One region of the Sphingomonas sp. BK069 genome, then DNA from elsewhere that is predicted to be linked to it. Evidence: predicted binding sites of a transcription regulator. Region 1 holds the regulator's gene; each other region holds the start of a gene.
The links. The regulator LexA, encoded in region 1, represses DNA repair genes until DNA is damaged. The targets are predictions, from matches to a motif close to GTTCCNCNCTTGTTCT.

Region 1 (6,331 bases):
GCGATCGACGACAGCGACTCGCTGGCGATGCGGCGTGCCGGGCTGGCGCACCTGCTCTCGGTCAGCGGGCTGCACATTACCGCGACCGTAGGAATCGTGATGGCGGCGGTGCTGCGGCTGCTCGCGCTGTCGCGGCGACTGGCGTTGACGGGGCTGCTTCCGCTCATCGCGGCCGGAGCAGGGGCGGGGGCGGCGATCGGCTATACTTGGCTGACGGGATCGCAGGTGCCGACGATCCGCAGCTGCGTCGCCGCGCTGATGGTGCTCGCCGCGCTGGCGCTCGGGCGCGAGGCGCTGACGCTGCGACTGGTGGCGATGGGCGCGCTGGTAGTGCTGGTCGCCTGGCCCGAGGCCGTGGTGGGGCCAAGCTTCCAGCTCTCGTTCGCGGCGGTCGCCTCGATCGTCGCCTTGCACGAGCACCCGCGGGTCCGCGCCGCGCTGCTGGCACGCGACGAGCCATGGCCGCATCGATGGACGCGCGAGGCCGTGTCGCTGCTCGTTACCGGGGCGGTGGTCGAGCTCGCGCTGATGCCGATCGCCGTCTTCTCTTTCCACCAGGCCGGTGCCTATGGCGCGATCGCCAACATCGTCGCCATTCCGCTGACCACCTTCGCGATCATGCCGGCGGTCGCGGTGGCACTGCTGCTCGACACGCTCGGCTGGGGCGCGCCGGCGTGGTGGGTGGCGGGACGGGCGATCGCACTGTTGCTGTGGATCGCGCACAGCGTCGCCGCGCTCCCCGGCGCGGTGCGCGCGATCCCGGCCATGCCCCTGGGTGCTTTCGCGACGATGGTGGCGGGTGGTATCTGGCTGGCATTGTGGCGCACGCGGGCGCGCTATCTGGGGCTGGCACCGCTGGCGATCGGGGCGGCGTGGACGTTGGCGACCCCCGCTCCGGACCTGCTCATCACAGGCGACGGGCGCCACCTGGCGGTGCGCCAGGCGGACGGCGGCTTGATGCTGCTGCGCGACCGTGCCGGCGGATACGTGCGCGACGTGCTCGCGCAGAACGCCGGGATCGACGGCGTGCCGGGCTTGCTCAGCGAGTCCCCCGAAGCGCGCTGCAATCGCGACCTGTGCTGGTGGCAGCGTCGCGTCGACGGGCGCTGGTGGCGCGTGCTGGCGACGCGCAGTGGCTACACCGTGCCGATGCAGCGGCTGACGGCGCTTTGCGCCACGGCAGACGTCGTGGTGAGTGAGCGCCGCCTGCCGCGCCGCTGTCGCGCGCGCTGGCTGACGCTCGACCGTGATGCCCTGGCCCATAGTGGCGGGGTAGCGATCACCTTCAAAGATACGCGTGTCGTGGCGGTGCGGAAGGAAGGGGACGAACACCCCTGGGCGATGGCGGACGAGCGATCCGCCCGTGCTCCTGCGCACGCAGGAGCCCAGAGCCACGAGCACTGCCGCCTGCGACCCTGGGCTCCTGCGTGCGCAGGAGCACGGCACGTCGACTAGGCGGCGACTGATTGGAGCGTGCGCAAGAACCGACCGCCTGCCACCCCGACACCCCCGCCGCTCAGTCGTAGCGACGCAGGATCCCCGCCAGCTTGCCCTGCACCCGCACCTGGGTCGGCGCGTAGCGCTGCGGGTCGTAGGAGCGATTCGCCGGATCGAGCCGGATCATCGCACCCTCGCGACGGAAATATTTGAGCGTCGCCTCGCTCTCGTCGATCAGCGCCACCACGATCTCACCGTCGCGCGCCACTTCCTGGCGGCGGATCAACGCATAGTCACCGTCGAGGATGGCGGCGTCGACCATCGAGTCCCCCGCCACCTCCAAGGCGAAATGCTCGCCACTGCCGAGCAGGGCGGCAGGAACGGGCAGGGTGGTCGCGCCCTCGAACGCCTCGATCGGCACGCCCGCGGCGATGCGGCCGTGGAGCGGGATCTCGACGACATCGTTGGCGGGCACCACGAGCTCGACCGGCGCCCGCTTGGCCGGGGCTGCGGCGCGTTTGGGTTCGCCGCGCTCGGGCGCCTTGAGCACTTCCAGCGCGCGCGCGCGATTGGGCAGGCGGCGGAGATACCCGCGCTCCTCGAGCGCGCTGATCAGCCGATGGACACCCGACTTGCTCTTCAGCTCGAGCGCGTCCTTCATCTCCTCGAACGAGGGCGACACGCCGCTCTCGGCGAGCCGATCCTCGATGAAGCAGATCAGCTCGTGCTGTTTGCGCGTCAGCATGTCCACACTCCCCATTCGCGAACGGATGCGGAACCTTTATGGAACACGACAGGCCTCGTCAAGCGATGACGAGGATTTCCGCCGAGTCGCCCGCGCGCGTCGCTGGAGCGTGCGGCGGACGCACGATCAGGCAGGTCGAGCGCGCCAGCGTGCGCAGCATCGAGCTGTCCTGGATAGTCGAGGCATAGGCACGTCCCTCGCGCAGTTCGGCGCGCAGATAGTCGCTGCGCTCGCCGTTGGCGGGCAGGTCCTCACCGAGGATCGCGCTGGTCGCAGTGGGGAAGGGATCGGCCGCGCCGGCGAGGTGCGCCACCAAAGGCCGCACGAACAGCAGCGCGGTGACGAAGGCTGAGACCGGGTTCCCGGGCAGCCCGACCACTGCCAGCCCATCGCGCCGCCCCGCCAGCATGGGCTTGCCGGGGCGCAGCGCGATCCGCCAGAAGTCGAGCGTCACCCCTGCCGCCTCAAGCGCCGGCCGTACCAAGTCATGGTCCCCGACCGACGCGCCGCCGGTGGTGACGAGCATGTCGGCGTGGACCGCGGCGAAGGACTGGGTGAGCGTGTCGAGCCGGTCGGGCAGGATGCCGAGATCGACGATCTCCGCGCCGCTGTCGGCCAGCAGCGCGCGCAGCAGCAGCCGGTTGGACTCGGGCAGCGCCTCGCCCGGCGTACCAGGTTCGACCAGCTCGTCGCCGGTCGCGGCGAGCGCGACGCGCACCGGTCGCGCGACCGTGACCCGGCCGACCCCGCCGGTGGCCGCCACCGCGAGCCGCGCGGGGGTGAAGCGCTCGCCGCGCGCGACCAGCACGTCTCCCGCCGCGAAGTCGAGCCCGCGCGCGCGCACGTTGCGCCCCTGATGCGCCGGCCCCTCGCCGTCGAGCTCGACCTTGTCGCCCTTGCGCCGCGCCTCTTCCTGGACGAGGACGGTGTCACTGCCCGCGGGCATCATGGCGCCGGTGAAGATCCGCACCGCCTCGCCGGGCGACAGCGCGCCCGTGTGCGGAGCGCCCGCCGCGCTCTCGCCGACGACGCGCAGGGGGCCAGGCAGGTCGGCGTAGCGCAGCGCGTAGCCGTCCATCGCCGAGACATCGCGCGCGGGCTGGGTACGCCGCGCCACCACCGGCGCGGCGGCCCAGCGCCCGAGGGCCTCGGCGAGCGACACCTCGACAGGGGCGACGGGCGTGCCGAGCGCCAGCACACGCGCCTGCGCCTCGGCGACCGGCAGCAGCCCCGGCCGTGACGGCGACCCCATCAGGCGCGCCAGTCGCCGGAGCGTCCGCCGCTCTTGGCGAGCAGGCGCACGCCGCCGATCACCATGGTCTTGTCGAGCGCCTTGGCCATGTCGTAGACGGTGAGCAGCGCGACCGACACCGCGGTGAGCGCCTCCATCTCGACCCCGGTCTTGCCGTCGGTCGCGACCGTGGCCGAGGCCGTTACGCCATGCTCGTCGACGGTCAAGTCGACCGCGACGCGGCTGATCGGCAGCGGGTGGCAGAGCGGGACGAGCTCGCTGGTGCGCTTGGCCGCCATGATCCCGGCGACACGCGCCACGGCGAGCACATCACCCTTGGCGACCGCGCCGTCACGGATCGCGGCGGCCGCCTCCGCCACCATGTCGATCCGGCCGCTCGCCACCGCCTCGCGTCGCGTCACCTGCTTGCCGCCGACATCGACCATGTGCGCCGCACCCGAATCGTCGAGATGGGTGAGCCCCGTCATCTCAGCCGACCAGCGCGTGCGTCGCTGCCGTGACATCGGCCTGGCGCATCAGCGCCTCGCCGATCAGGAAGCAGTGGACGCCGTGGCCTGCGAGCGAGTCGAGGTCGGCGCGGGTGCTCAGCCCGCTCTCCGCGACCAGAAGCGTGTCCGCGGGCACGCGCGCCGCCAGCTCCCAGGTGCGCCGCACGTCGACCTCGAAGCTGCGTAGGTCGCGATTGTTCACCCCGATCAGCCGCGAGCGCAGTCGCGCCGCGCGCTCCAGCTCGGCGGCGTCGTGCACCTCGACCAACACGTCGAGCCCCTGCTCGATCGCCGCAGCCTCGCACTCAGCGAGCAGCGTGTCGTCGAGCGCGGCGACGATCAGCAGGATCGCATCGGCACCGATGCTGCGCCCCTCCAGCGCCTGCCACGGATCGACCGTGAAGTCCTTGCGCAGCACGGGCAGGTCGCAGGCGGCGCGCGCAGCGATCAGATACTCCTCACGCCCCTGAAAAAACGGCGCATCGGTCAGCACCGAGAGGCAGGAGGCGCCCCCCGCGGCGTAAGCACGTGCGTGCGCCGGCGGATCGAAGTCCTCGCGGATCAGACCTTTCGACGGACTGGCCTTCTTGATCTCGGCGATCAGCGCGTGCCGACCGGCGGCGACGCTCCGCTCCAGCGCCGAGCGGAAGCCGCGCGGCGCCGTCTGTGCCGCGGCGCGCTCGCGCAACGCGCTGTCGCTCACGGCGGCACGGCGCGCGCGCACCTCGTCTCGCTTGGTAGCGCAGATATCGGCGAGGATGGTCATGCGTAGGCGATCCAGCGGTCGAGCAGCGCGCCCGCGTCGCCGCGGTCGAGCGCCTCGGCGGCGCGCGCCGCGCCATCGGTAAGGGAGGAGTCGCGTCCGGCGAGGACCAACGCCGCGGCGGCGTTGACGAGCACCGCGTCGCGGTAGGCGCCGCGCTCACCGCGCAGCAGCTGGCGCAGCGCCAGCGCGTTATAGGTCGGATCGCCGCCGCGGATCGCCAGCGTGGGGTGGCGGGCGACGCCCGCGTCCTCGGGGATGATCCGCGACGGCAGCGCCACCGCGCCGATCGATACCACGTGCGTCGGGCCGGCCCCGGAGATCTCGTCGAGCCCCTCCTCGCCCGCTACGACCAGCGCCGCCTCGCTGCCGAGCTGTGCCAGCGCCTCGGCGTAGATCGGGGCGTAATCCGGCCGCGCGATGCCGATCAGCTGGCGCGTGACGTGCGCCGGATTGGCGAGCGGTCCCATCAGGTTGAAGATCGTGCGCCGCCCGACCTTGCGGCGGATCGGGGTGATGCGCCGCATCGCCGGATGGTGGTTGCCGGCGAAGAGGAAGCAGATGCCGAGGTCGCGCAGCGTCGCCTCCGCCTGCGCGCCGGCGCGCTCCATGTTCAGCCCCAGCGCCTCGAGCGTGTCGGCCGCGCCAGCCTTGGACGAGGCGGCACGGTTGCCGTGCTTGGCGACGGGCACGCCGCACGCCGCGACGACGAGGCTCACCGCGGTCGACACGTTGAGGGTGTGCTGGCCGTCCCCGCCGGTGCCGCAGACGTCGATGGCGCCCGGCGGCGCGGTGATCGGGATCATCCGGTCGCGCAGCGCGCGCGCCGCCTCGGCGATCTCGACGCTGGTCTCGCCGCGCAGCGCCAATTGGAGCAGGAAATCGGCGATCGCCTCGTCGCTCGCGCGCGCGTCGAGGATATCGGCGAAGGCCTGCGCCGCACTCTCGCGCGACAGCGGCGAGGCCGGATCGGGCATCAGGGTAACGGTTGTCACGCCGCGGCCCGAGCGACGTGGTCGATTCGCGCGAGCCGCAGGAAATTGGCGATCAGCGCGTGGCCGTGTTGGGTGGCGATGCTCTCGGGGTGGAACTGCACGCCGTGGATCGGCAACTCGCGGTGGCGCAGCCCCATCACCGAGGCGTCCTCCGCGGTGGCATTGACGGCGAGCGCGTCGGGCACGTCGGTGACGATCAGCGAGTGGTAGCGCGTCGCGGTGAACGGCGAGGGCAGTCCCTCGAACACGCCGGTGCCGTCATGCTCGACCGGGCAGGTCTTGCCGTGCATCAGGCCACCGCGCACGACGTGCCCGCCGAAATGCTGGCCGATCGCCTGGTGGCCGAGGCACACCCCGAACAACGGCCGGCGCGCCTCCGCGCAGGCGGCGACCAGCTCGAGGCTGACCCCGGCCTCGTTGGGCGTGCACGGCCCAGGCGAGATCAGGATCGCGCGGGCGCCGCTCCCCAGCGCCTCCGCCGCGGTCAGCTCGTCGTTGCGCACCACGCGCACCTCGGCGCCCAGCTCCATGACGTAATGGACCAGGTTCCAGGTAAAGCTATCGTAATTGTCGACCACCAGGATCATGCCGCATGCCATAACCGATGCGGTGCGCATCGCAACACGCCGCTGCGCCGCGATGGCGAAAGGA
Region 2 (6,331 bases), on a different contig from region 1:
CGAAGGTGCAGAGCCTGGCGATATCAACGCTGGCCTGCAGTGCATCGGGGTAGGCGCGAAAGCGTCGGACCATCTCATCAGGCGATTTCAGCGCGCGATCGGCGTTCACCTCGCGGCGGTAGCCAAGCTCGTCGACGGTGCATTTCTCACGCACCGCAGTGACGACATCCTGCAGCAGGCGTGCCTCGGGCGCGTGGTAGAGGACGTCGCCGGTGACCACGGCGCGCACGCCAGCGCCGCCCGCCTGCCGTGCAAGCGCGTCGATGCGGACGGCGTCACCCGGCCGGCGCCGCTGGTAGAGCGCCATGTAGCTACGGCGCCCGTAGACCGCCTTCAGGTCCTGCAGCGCCGCCAGGTTCTCCTCGTCCGCCTCATGCGGCAGCAGGATGGCGATGACGCCGTCGGACCATGGCTCGAGGTCGTGCCAGTGGAGCAGGCACGCACCCTTCCCTGCCCGCTTCTTGCCGACAGTGAGCAGCCGCGTGATCCGCGACCAGGCGGGACGATCGGTCGGGTAGAGCAGCAGGCGACGCCCGCACGACAGATCCACGCGCGTGCCCGCGATCGAGCGCACGCCGGTCGCCTTATGCGCCTCCCATGCGCGCACGACGCCTCCGACCGTGCCGATGTCGCTGACGCCGATCGCGGGATAGCCGAGCAGGGCTGCGGCCGCGAACAGCTCCTCAGGGCTGGACGCACCGCGCAGCAGCGAGAAATGCGTGAGCACCTGCAGCTCGACATAGTGGGTCATCCGAAGACCCCGTGCATCCACCAGCTGAGGTCGCCGGTGTCCTCCTCGAAGCCGTCGCCGCGGCGGAACACCCAGTAGCGGCCGCCCTCTTCGTCCTCGACGCGGTAATAGTCGCGTACCGCCCACACCTCGGCCTCACGGCGCCACCACTCGCCATGGACGCGCTCGGGACCGTCGCCGGCGACGATCTTGTAGGTCTTGCCGCGCCACTCGAAGCGCCGCGGCGGCTGGTCGGGCATCAGCGCCATGACGCGGGCGAGCGGCTCCGGCCGTGCAAACAGCCGGATCGGCCGCGGCCACTTTGGCCAGGGTCCGGGCGTTTCGTTCGGGTCGAAGCGGGCGACGGCTCGCTCCGGCACATGGCTCTCGACTGGCGCCACGCGGAAGACGGCGCGCGGCCCGATCCTGCCGGCGATCACGTCGACGAGGCGCGCGGGGTCGCGCACTAGCGTCTCGCCGGCGAGCACCGCGCCGAGGTCAATCGCATCGAGCGGCTCGGTGTGCGGCGCCACGAGCCAGAACTGCTCGAGCCCCATGCCGGGATCGATCCGCTCGATCTTGAGCTTCAGCAGCCGCAGCAGGTGCGGCACCTCGCGCGTCGGCCGCGACGTGCCAACGGCGACCACCTGTTCGGTCCCCTCGACGCGCAGGCCGGTGAGCCGGAGGGCGCGCGCACCGAGACCGCGCTCCTGCAGCACGCCGGCGAGATCGCGCAGCAGGTCGCCCATGACCTGCTCTATCGCCTCGGCTGTGCCGATGGGCTCGAGCAGCCGGCGCTCGACGAGCGGCACCTCGGCATCCTCGCGCGGCGTGATCGGCTCCGCGACTGCGCCGAGCGCCTGGTCGAGCCGCGTGATCGCCGGCAGGCCGAGCCGGCGCGCGAGCGGCCCGCGCGCGACCGGCAGCAGATCCGCGATCGTCTCGAAGCCGAAGCGGCGCGCGGCACTGAGCGCATTGGGAACGAGGCGCAGCGCCACGATCGGCAGCGGCGCCAGCGCGCTGGCAGTCGCACCCGGCTCGGCGCGGATGAGGTCGCCGCGACCGTGGCGCGCGAGCGCGTGCGCGGCGCCGGGCGTGTCCGCGACCGCCACACGCGCCGTGAAGCCTGCCCGCCTGCAGAAGGCGAGCAACCGCCGGCAGAAGCGCTCCTCGCCGCCATGCAGGTGCTCGCAGCCGGCGAGATCAATCCAGAGACCATCGCTTGGGGAGACTGCGGCGATCGGCGACCAGCGGCGCACGGCCAAAAGCGCGAGCCGGTCGAGCAGCGCGGCGTCGGCCTGCGGTTCGGCCGGGCGGAAGTCGAGATCGGACACGAGCGCGCGCGCGTGGGTTGCCGCCATGCCTGGATGCACACCGAGCGCGCGCGCACCGTCACAAGCGGCAACCACCTCCTCGCGTCGGCCCACCTTGTCGATCAGCGCTAGCGGAGCGTGCTCGAGCGGCTTGGCGGAGGGCACGCTGATGCGCGGCGCGGGCGTTGCCGCCTTGTAGGGGTGGCTGGCAGCCTCCGAGCGCCGGCCGAGCTCGCGCATGGGCGGCTGTGCATGGGTCGGCAGCGTCGCGATCTGTGCCTCGACGTCGCCGCGTGACGGCATGCCTTCCCGCGCCCAGCGGGCGCCTGGCCGCCATCCCCCGCCCCGCGGCACCAAACAGGCGCCGGTGTCGTCGTCTACCGGCAGCTCGAGGACAGGCCTTTCAGGCTGCCGCGGAGCGGACCGTTCCAGCCGTCTCAGCCGCTCCACGGCCAAGCTCGGCAGGAACAGCGAGACGACCCGTCTCATCGCTGCCCTCCACAATCAGGGAGAAGCCTTCACCCCCACGCTGTCGGACGCACTCCACCGCCCATCTCGCTCTTCCCACACCCGCGACACCCAACCGCTCGGACGGCGCGGCACCGATCCGCCATCGCGTCCACGCGGCGGAGGGCTCGGCGAACACGTCCTGGTTGAGACCCCGCGCGCGGCGCAGCAGCAGCACCGGCATGTCGGCGTCGGCCGCGACGAGCTGGAGGCGGCGTGTCGCCACCATCGAGACCTTGCTCGCCTCTGCCACGATTGCAGCCGGCGTGCCGTCCCGCACCGCATCCTCGACGACCGCCAACAGCGCCGCGTCGTCCCACGGCTGGGCGTAGATCACGTTCGCCGATGGCAAGCCGGCCTGCTCGAGCGCGGGAGCGTAGAGGTCGGCACGGCAGCTAGCCCACAGCACCGGCCCCCCTGCGCCTACCGCCTCACGCGCGGCAATACCGGCGAGGAAGAGCGTGGTGGCGGCATCGTCGACCAGCGCGGCGCTCCGCGCAGTCGCCTCGTGCAGCGCGCCGGCGCGCAAACCCCCTGCCCCGAGCCGACTGTCCAGCGCTTCCAAGCCAAACGGCATGACGCGATAGTCAGCGGCAGGCGTAGCGATCGTCCGAAGATGCGCTATGCTGGGTGCGAAGGAATCAAGGGCGGCGGACATAAGGGACTAGACTCTACTCGTTCCCTTTATGTTCCGTAAATGAGAGCTGCTGGTCAAGCTCCGATCGGCTCGGTTTATCGATTCATGTGGAACGGCACCGCAACGAAGCACCAACAAAGCGGGTAAAAAGCGCTTTCCAGCGGCAGCGACGTGACTCATAGAATCCAGATGCCGATCCGCGCCGAAAACCGCTGGCTGTACCCGATCGACTGGCAGCAGCTGTCAGGCAGGATCCGGTTCGAGCGCGCCGGCAGGCGCTGCGAACAGTGTGGCCGGCCGCACCTTCAGCGTGTCGCGCATCTCGGTGACGGCCGCTGGTGGGATGCGCAGGCGGCGTGCTGGCGTTCGGACCGTGGTAAGCGGATTGCTGTGAAGGGCGGCTTCACGCTCGCCAGCGTACGGGTGACTTACGTCGTCCTGGCCTGCGCGCATCTCGATCATGATCCCAGCAACAGCGCACCCGCCAATCTCAAGGCGCTATGTCAGCGGTGCCACATGATTTACGATGCCGCTGAGCATCGCTGGCAACGCTGGTGGAACGCCTTTCGTCGACGCGCGCTGCGCGACCTGTATGAGGATCCGAGGATCACAAGGGAGCGCCAGGTCGGACGATGATTGCTCGTTGACGGCTGTCGAGGACTGGCGATCATGCATTCGCCAGGAGCGTTCTGTTAGTGCTCTATGAACGGCTCCTCCACGGCGCCGGTTAATTGCTCAGTGAATTGCGCGTGGCGATCGGCACAGCGTCCGCGGGAGACAACGCGGCCTCCTCGCAGCACATCGACGCCCGCCTCGAAGCTCGGATCGTTCGTGCCGTGGAAGCCTGTTTTGACGGTGCGTTCGTAGACGACGTAGGTCCATGGGCCGTTTCGGAAGGCAGCCTGCAGTTCACCTCCGCCTGAGAACCCCTCCTGGGCGTAGCGTCCATGATAGACCTCCAACTCGACCCGTCCCCGCCGTACGGAGCGATATACCAAGTTCGACCCGATCCTGACGACTGCGGCAGTCCGGTCGCCCATGCGGCACGCAAAGACCGTCCGGTCGGATGGGGAGGCTGCTGCTGCAATCAGGAGCGCCAGTAGCACCGTCACGAGCTACACTCGTCAGGGCCCGAAGGGCGATGCCGCCTGCAACCATTCATCGTCATCGCACGACCGTGACAGCGCCTTCCACGCTCACCTGATTGCCGCCGTTCCGCTTTGCGCTTCGGAGCTGCCGCCACGCCGCCTTAAGCAGCGCTTCCACTTCGCGGCCGCGGCTGGCTACGACGCCGGCAAATAGCGAGATCCGGCCAAGGGGCGCGTCGCTCTCGCGCACTTTCATTTCGCGCGCGCCAATCGCCTCGCATGCGGCTGTGACCATCTCTCCTGCGGCGCGCAGGTCCATGCCTTCGATGAGAAGCGCAAACGTGCCACCATCCCACCGGCTGACGAGATGGCTGCGAGCATGATCGGCGAGCGCACGTGCCACGACCTTAAGCAGCCGGTCCCCCACCCCCGGCGAATGACCGTCGTTGACCTGACGCAGCCCATCGACGTCGACAAGCGCGACACAGGTTGGGCTTCTTAGATCGCCTGCCAGCCGTGCTTCGAATGCAGTCCTGTTCGTCAAGCCTGTGAGGGGATCGTGCTGCCCCGCCAACTGAAGCGCGGACAGCTCCGCTCGGATCTGCCGCGCGCGGGCTGCAGCTTCAGCGAAACTCGCCTCGGCGCTCTCCGCGCGGCGCAGCATCGTGGCGAGCAGCGGCCCGGCGCTGGCGCCGGGCTCGTCAAGCAGCGCTGCTGACGCAGTAACCAGCTCACGGCTGAGATCGGTCGTGACCGCCATCGCATCCCCGACGATGTCGATCACGCGCATGGTGATGTGATCCAGCTCGGGGGCAAGCTCCGCCCGTACCGCTGGGCGAAGCTCTTGAACCTGCTCCTCGGTGAGCCGGACACCGCCGTCGATCGCGCCGTCCACCCGCTCTCGTAGCTGCTCATTGTCGCCGTTCAGGTACTCGTGGGCAAAGGCGTAATGGTCAGGGGTGTGGGCGAGACGATGCCGATCGAGGAAGACGAGAACGTCTGGCACGCCCTGCGGCCGCTTACGTCGATCTACCACCATCACCTCCGTCGTGATGCCCGATCCCTCCCCTTCCTGTGCGGGTAAGCTAGCGACTACAGATCTATGTTGCGATCCTTCATCGCCTCCGCGGCCAGGTCACCGATCGGATCCTCGCCACCGACCATCTCGAAAACGGCCGCGACGTCGTGATCGTCGAGCTTCGACAGCATCAGCTTGACCGCGCTGGCTCCCGCCTCATCCAGCACAAGCGTTGTGTCGTCGCTCGCCATCGGTAAGGTCCCCACGCTTTCAAAGGGAGTACGAATAGCATGAACGTTGGTGAGCTGGCCAAGGGCGTCGCAGCTGCGACGGGTACGAGCGAGACGGACGCGAAGAAGACGATCACCGCGGTATTCGACCAGATCGCGGCCGCGGCCGCGAAGGGCGAAGAGGTTTCCATCAACGGCTTCGGCAAGTTCACCGTGAAGGATCGGCCGGAGCGCGAGGGCCGCAACCCGTCAACGGGTGAGAGCATGACGATCGCCGCGTCGAAGAAGGTCGCCTTCACGGCTGCCAAGGGCCTGAAGGACAAGCTCTGAGGCACATGCGCCGGCGGGTTCGCTCGCCGGCGCCGACGGGAGGCGCGGATGTGCAATAGATATAGGCTCACAGCCAAGCAGGCCGAGGTCATGGCGACCTTCGGCATCCGTCCGCCCTATGAGCCCGATGAGACCTTCCCGGTTGGCGACATCTTCCCGACGGGAAAGAAGACGCCCTTCTATGGCGCGGTGATCGTGAAGGACGGCGAAGATCGCCGGCTCGAGCGCATGGAGTGGGGCGTACCAACCCAGGTGCCCAGCAAGCGCGATCCAGCGGTGAAGCTGACCAAGTACGTGACCAACGTGCGCAATCTCAGCTCGAGCTTCTGGCGATCGATGCTGACCACGCCGGCGCGGCGTTGCCTCGTGCCCGTGACGTCATTCTCCGAATACGGGGTCGCTCCTGGTGAGGACGGGAGAAAGCCGCTGCACTGGTTCGATGTGCCGAGCCGGCCAATCTTCGCGTTCGCCGGCATCT
Region 3 (6,331 bases), on a different contig from region 1:
CGCGGGGTGCGGCCGATCGGCGACTGGTCGATGTCGATCACCTTGTCGAGATGCTGCAGTCCGGTGATCTTGTCGTGCTTGCCCGCCAGCACGCGCGCGCCGTTGAGCTGGCGCGCCGCCCCCGCGAACAAGGTGTCGATGGTGAAGCTCGACTTGCCCGAGCCCGACACGCCGGTCACGCAGGTGAAGGTGCCGAGCGGGATCGAGGCGGTGACGCCGGTGAGGTTGTTGGCGCGCGCGTTGTGCACCGTCAGCTTCTTGCCCGAGCCCTTGCGGCGCTTGGCCGGCACCGGCACCTCGCGCACGCCGTTGAGATAGTCGGCGGTGACCGATCCCTCGCTCGCCAGCAGCTCGGGCAAGGTGCCCTGCGCCACCACCTGGCCGCCGCGCACGCCCGCGCCCGGCCCCATGTCGATGACATAGTCGGCGGTGCGGATCGCGTCCTCGTCATGCTCGACCACCAGCACGGTGTTGCCGAGGTCGCGCAGCCGGCGCAGCGTGGCGAGCAGCATGTCGTTGTCGCGCTGGTGCAGCCCGATCGAGGGCTCGTCGAGCACGTACAGCACGCCGGAGAGCCCGCTGCCGATCTGCGAGGCGAGGCGGATGCGCTGGCTCTCGCCCCCTGAGAGCGTGCCCGAGGTGCGGTCGAGGTTGAGATAGTCGAGCCCGACGTTGTTGAGGAAGCCGAGCCGCTCGATGATCTCCTTGAGGATGCGCTCGGCGATGGCGCGCTGCTGGTCGCCGAGATGGTTCGGCAGGTCGGTGAAGAAGGCGAGCGCGTCGACCACGCTCAGCCGGGTGGCGTGGCTGATGTCCTCGCCCGCGATCTTGACCGCGAGCGCCTCGGGCTTCAGCCGCGCGCCGTGGCAGGTCTCGCACGCCTGCGACGACTGGTATTTGGCGAGCTCCTCCTTGATCCACGCGCTCTCGGTGGAGAGCATGCGGCGGTTGAGGTTGCCGATCACGCCCTCGAACGGCTTCTTGACGTCGTAGCTCTTCTTGCCGTCGATGAAGGTCAGCGTCACCGGCTGGCCTTCCGTGCCGTAGAGGATCTTGTCCGCCACTTCGGGGTGGAGCTCGCCCCAGGGCGTGTCGAGCGAGAAGCCGAACTCGCGCGCCAGGCTCGCCATCACCTGCATGTAATAAGGCGAGGGCGGGTTGCTCTTGGCCCAGGGCACCACCGCGCCCTTCTTGATGCTGAGCTCGTGGTTGGGGACGATCAGGTCCTCGTCGAACACCAGTTTCTCGCCGAGCCCGTCGCACGCCGGGCAGGCGCCCTGCGGGGCGTTGAACGAGAAGAGGCGCGGCTCGATCTCGGCGATGGTGAAGCCGCTGACCGGGCAGGCGAACTTCTCGGAGAAGACGATCCGCCCCGGCGGCGCGTGGTCGCCCAGCACGACGCTCTCGGGGGTGCGCGGCTCCACAGGATCGGCCGGGTCGACATAGGCGAGCCCGTCGGCGAGCTTGAGCGCGGTCTCGAAACTGTCGGCGAGCCGCGTCGCGACGTCCTCGCGCACCACCAGGCGATCGACCACCACCTCGATGTCGTGCTTGTACTTCTTGTCGAGCGCGGGGGCCTCGTCGATCTCATGCACCGCGCCGTCGATGCGGACGCGCGTGAAGCCCGCTTTCTGCCACTCGGCCAGCTCCTTGCGATACTCGCCCTTGCGCCCGCGCACGACCGGCGCGAGCAGGTACAGCCGCGTCCCCTCGGGCAGCGCCATCACGCGATCGACCATCTGGCTGACCGTCTGCGCCGCGATCGGCAGCCCGGTGACGGGCGAGTAGGGCACGCCGACGCGCGCCCACAGCAGCCGCATGTAATCGTAGATCTCGGTGACGGTGGCGACGGTCGAGCGCGGGTTGCGGCTGGTCGTCTTCTGCTCGATCGAGATCGCGGGGGAGAGCCCCTCGATATGGTCGACGTCGGGCTTCTGCATCAGCTCGAGGAACTGGCGCGCATAGGCCGACAGCGACTCGACGTAGCGGCGCTGGCCCTCGGCGTAGATCGTGTCGAACGCCAGGCTCGACTTGCCCGAGCCCGACAGCCCCGTGATCACGGTGAGCGTGTCGCGCGGGATGTCGACCGACACGTCCTTGAGATTGTGCTCGCGCGCGCCGCGGACGGAGAGGGTGGTAAGGGCCATGCGGTTGTTTGTTCCAGATTTGTTCGGGCAGGTCCAGCGCCGGGCGCTTGCCCGCGCGATGTGGGACGCTAGGCTGCGGGCGACAAGGCGCGCACGGGCACGCGCCGGCACGGGAGCAAGCGATGCGGCAGGCTGAGCGGCGGAGCGGGCGGGCGCGCGGGCGAGCTGAGCGGCGCGGGGCGACGGCGGCGCGCGCGCTGGCCGGCGCGGCGTTGCTGGGGAGCGCGCTCGCGCTCGCTGCCGCGGCGCCGCCCGACCCCGCCCCGCTCGCCCCCGCCCCGCTCGCACCGCAGGGCAAATGGGTGGTCAATTACGGCGAGCGCGGCTGCGCGATGGCGCGCGCCTTCGGCGCGGCGGACGCGCCCGTGATCGTGGCGTGGCGCTCGCTGCCGTTCAGCGACCGCGTCGAGCTCAGCGTGCAGCGCCGCCTCGGCCAGCGCGGGCTACGCCGCGGCGTGCTCACGATCGCGGTGGAGGGGCGCGGCGACCAGACCGTCTACGAGGCATTCAACGGCACCGGCGACAAGCTCCGCACGCTGCGCGGCTGGACCAACCCCGCGCTGTTCGCCGATCTGCCCGAGCGCGCGGTGCTGACGCTCACCCCCTCGAGCGAGCCCGCGCTGGCGGTGTCGCTGGTCGGCACCGCGCGCGCGCTCGCCGCGCTGGCGCGCTGCAACGACGATATCGCGCGCGGCTGGGGCATCGCCCCGGGCGAGCGCGCGGCGGTGGCGACCGAGGCGCAGTCGCGCGGCAGCCCGACGCGCTTCATCGGCCCCGAGGATTACGCCAAGGCGGCGGTGGCGCGCGGCGAGCTCGGCACCTCGGCGCAAGTGTGGACGATCGCCACCGACGGCCGTGTCAGCGAGTGCCGCACCGTGATCCCGAGCGGCAGCGAGGCGCTCGACAAGGCCGGCTGCGACGCCGCGCGGCTGCGCGCGCGCTTCACCCCGGCGGTGGGGCGCGACGGCCTGCCGATGACGAGCCACACCACCCAGGTGATCAGATGGGAGCTGCCCGGCGCGTGGCAGGACGATCCCGCCTATCGCGCCTATGTGCGCCAGCGCCGCGAGGCCGCGCGCGCCGAGGGTTGATCGCCCGCGCGCGTGTCTTACCTCTATGGCACACAGGAGGTGCGCATGGGCAAGAAGAAGGGTGCGGACGGCAAGGGGTCGGGCGGGGGCGCGGGCGCCGGCAAGGACGCGGGCAAGAGCGCGGGCCGGTCGGCGAAGCTGCCCAAGGAGCTGTTCGGCGTGAAGCTGCCCAAGGAGCTGCGCCGCCAGGGCGAGGCGTGGATCGAGCGCGCCCAGTCGCCCGCGGGCCAGCAGGCGATCGCGAGCGCGCTGACCGCGGTGGCGGGCATGGCCGCGAGCGCGGTCGCGGCCAAGGCGGCGGAGAAGGCCGTGAGGAGCGCGGCGCCGGCGGGCGGCGCGGGGGAGGCGCAGGGTGCGGGCGCGGGGGCCGCGGCGGCGGGCGCCGGTGGTGGCCAGCGCACGCGCGAGCAGGAGATCGGGGACGCGGTGACGCGCGTGGCGACGGCGTTCTTCGGTGGGTTGAAGGGGCGGGGGTAAAGCTTCTGAGCTCCTGATTAGCTTGTACTCAGAGGCTTTGCAAAGTCTCAATCACCTTTTTGGTGACCTCATCGATTGCTGAAGTCGACAGATTTTGAGTTGCCTTCTTAAGGAATCGCCCTTTGATCCCTTCAGGAACGCCTCGGCCAAAAAGCCATGCAGGCGTTCCCCGCTCTGCGTCGCGCAGCTTCAAAAAGATTTCCTGCTTTAGTGGTCCAAAGTACTGTCCGTTAATAGTATTCCACCAGCTTGAATCGACGCGATCATGATTTTCCTCGGCCAGATTAAGACATAGATCGGTCGCTGCCTGGCTTGGGAATAGAAACTCAAGTGTAAAAAAGGCTTGTTCGTCTTGGATCTGATGGTTCGCTAAAAATTCCTTGAAATCGTCAGAGAAGGGCAGGCACCAAGCAGCTTGTCGGCTTCCTAGCGCGGTCGGCGCTTGTCGATTTAGGTTGCTAGAAAGTTTTGAGAAGGCTGCCCGGCCAGGTTTGTCATTGTCAAAGAGAAAAATAGTCGGAGCAGATGATGACAGACCTCCTTGCTGCAAAACAGCATTCAAGATACCTCCGATTGATGAGGGCGTGCCGCCTAGCTGCTTTACCGACACATCTTCTGCGTGGCCCGATCGTGAAAGCGCTTCGCGTAAAGCTTCAACATCAAACTTCCCTTCTACAAAAATAGTAGGCTTTTGCAGGGACGACAACTTCACGTTTAGCTTCCCGGCAGCTTCCCTATGTTTTTCTATTTCATTTCGCTGTTCTTTGATAAGACGGATTATGAACGGTAGTTGAAGAAGTCCTGCTTTTTCCATCTTTGCTTCGGCATCTTCAAGAAGATCAATCTTGGAAGCTGCGTTTGATGGGTTTACGACACCGCTTTCGTTTATGCCTTGTTTTGTTATGAAGTAACGGCGGATTTCTGATGATGAGGATGTTTCTGACAGGTAGAAGGCAGGCGAGTGGCTGGTTATAAAGATTTGAGTGTCTGAACGCTCTGCAAAAGATGCAAAACGTTGTGCTTCGAGCTCTGCGGCATTTAGATCTAGCGAATTTTCTGGCTCTTCAAACCCCCAAATGAAGCGCTTCGCACGCTCTTCGGTTTCATTGATAAAGCGTAAAAGTTCGGGCAAGTGCCTAGCTTTGATACCATCTCCCTTTTGCCTCAAAAGAGAGTGTTTATCATCGCCATATGAAAAGTCTAAATTTCGAAACAGACGCTTCATCTCCGTTGGGGGAGCGAGGCTCGCACTAGTGCCGAATAACAAAGCAAGCTGGCTTGACAGCGAATTTGTCTTCTCTCCTATGGCGTCCACAAAGGTGTCAGTTGCATCTTTCAGAACGCCGGTATCCGCCGCTGCGCCGTACATCCTTTCGATCAAATCTGCGTAGACGTTAATATCCTTGATGGCAGGAATGTAGGTGTAATCTATGTCATTAAGAAACCTAGTAAGTCTTGCCTGCCTTCCTGGGCTTGAGGATGATGGGAAGACGGTCTCGTTCATGTCACCATCTCGGTTCCACTGCCTTTTTACAGCGATCTCATCGCCCAGCGCAGATTGATAATTCGGCGGAACATTAAAGGTGACCTTTATCCATATAAACTGTCTCCCCTTCGCCTCCCTTGCAACCTTCTTGCGCTCGTCTGATATCTCTATTGAAAAATCAAATTCATGCTGAGTGTCAGTCACATCATTGAAAAATAGGTTTAATGCTCGTAAAAAGTTTGACTTGCCGCTATCGTTTCTGCCGAAAACAACGTTTAGATCGCCAACGTCGTCAAGATTGAGGCTGTAAAGCGATCGCAAGTAGTTTACTTCTACTTTTTTGATTAGCTGCATTGGAGGCTCGCGCAATGATCTGTGTGGATGGTACGTGACCGCCGCCCACCGTCAATCGCCAACATGCGACGAGCGAATTTTTTGATCCAGATCGGATTATGGGGCTTTGTAACAAACAAATGTATGTCCCACCGAAGCTCGTGCTGTCGGCGGGTTTCGAGTAGGTCACGATCAAATGGCAAACGAAGCTAACGACAAACGCCTCGCCGCCGAAGCCGCCGTCGCCGAGGTCACCCCCGGCCAGCGCGTCGGGCTCGGCACCGGCTCCACCGTCGCCTATTTCATCGACGCGCTCGCCGCGCGCGTTCGTGACGGGCTCGCGATCCGCGCCGTCGCCACCAGCCTCGCCAGCGCCGAGCGGGCGCGCGCCGCGGGCATCGCGGTCGACGACTTCGCCGAGGTCGCGCACGTCGATCTCACCGTCGACGGCGCCGACGAGCTCGACCCGCGCTTCTACGCCATCAAGGGCGCGGGCGGCGCGCTGCTGCGCGAGAAGATCGTCGCCGCCGCCTCGGCGCGGATGGTGGTGATCGCGGACGGCGCCAAGCAGGTCGCCGCGATCGGCGCCGCCAAGCTGCCGGTCGAGGTGATCCCCTTCGCGCGCGCCTTCGTCGCCGCGCGGCTCGCCGCGCTGGGCGCCGCCGTCACCCCGCGCGACTCGCTCACCGACAACGGCAACCTCATCCTCGACGCGCGCTTCGCCGCCTTCCCTGAGCCGCGCGACCTCGCCCGCGCGCTCGACGCCACCCCCGGCGTGATGGGGCACGGGCTGTTCC

Region 2: a site for LexA is predicted at 3,228-3,243, ahead of FHY02_RS21735 (ImuA family protein). Genes of this name have one in related genera too.
Region 3: a site for LexA is predicted at 2,158-2,173, ahead of uvrA (excinuclease ABC subunit UvrA). Genes of this name have one in related genera too.

What each region holds. Positions count from the first base shown of each region.
Region 1 covers NZ_JACHZH010000001.1:701,426-707,756, reverse strand. Annotated here, with positions in the region: gene FHY02_RS03580 (ComEC/Rec2 family competence protein) at 1-1,455, shown strand, start outside; gene lexA (transcriptional repressor LexA) at 1,517-2,182, opposite strand; gene glp (gephyrin-like molybdotransferase Glp) at 2,241-3,434, opposite strand; gene moaC (cyclic pyranopterin monophosphate synthase MoaC) at 3,434-3,901, opposite strand; gene trpC (indole-3-glycerol phosphate synthase TrpC) at 3,903-4,688, opposite strand; gene trpD (anthranilate phosphoribosyltransferase) at 4,685-5,662, opposite strand; gene FHY02_RS03550 (aminodeoxychorismate/anthranilate synthase component II) at 5,677-6,267, opposite strand.
Region 2 covers NZ_JACHZH010000016.1:3,460-9,790, forward strand. Annotated here, with positions in the region: gene FHY02_RS21725 (error-prone DNA polymerase) at 1-751, opposite strand, end outside; gene FHY02_RS21730 (DNA polymerase Y family protein) at 748-2,346, opposite strand; gene FHY02_RS21735 (ImuA family protein) at 2,447-3,127, opposite strand; gene FHY02_RS21740 (hypothetical protein) at 3,377-3,823, shown strand; gene FHY02_RS21745 (hypothetical protein) at 3,880-4,299, opposite strand; gene FHY02_RS21750 (GGDEF domain-containing protein) at 4,352-5,314, opposite strand; gene FHY02_RS21755 (hypothetical protein) at 5,368-5,544, opposite strand; gene FHY02_RS21760 (HU family DNA-binding protein) at 5,584-5,853, shown strand; gene FHY02_RS21765 (SOS response-associated peptidase) at 5,902-6,331, shown strand, end outside.
Region 3 covers NZ_JACHZH010000002.1:543,858-550,188, reverse strand. Annotated here, with positions in the region: gene uvrA (excinuclease ABC subunit UvrA) at 1-2,147, opposite strand, end outside; gene FHY02_RS11190 (energy transducer TonB) at 2,270-3,238, shown strand; gene FHY02_RS11185 (hypothetical protein) at 3,251-3,715, shown strand; gene FHY02_RS11180 (ATP-dependent endonuclease) at 3,744-5,555, opposite strand; gene rpiA (ribose-5-phosphate isomerase RpiA) at 5,731-6,331, shown strand, end outside.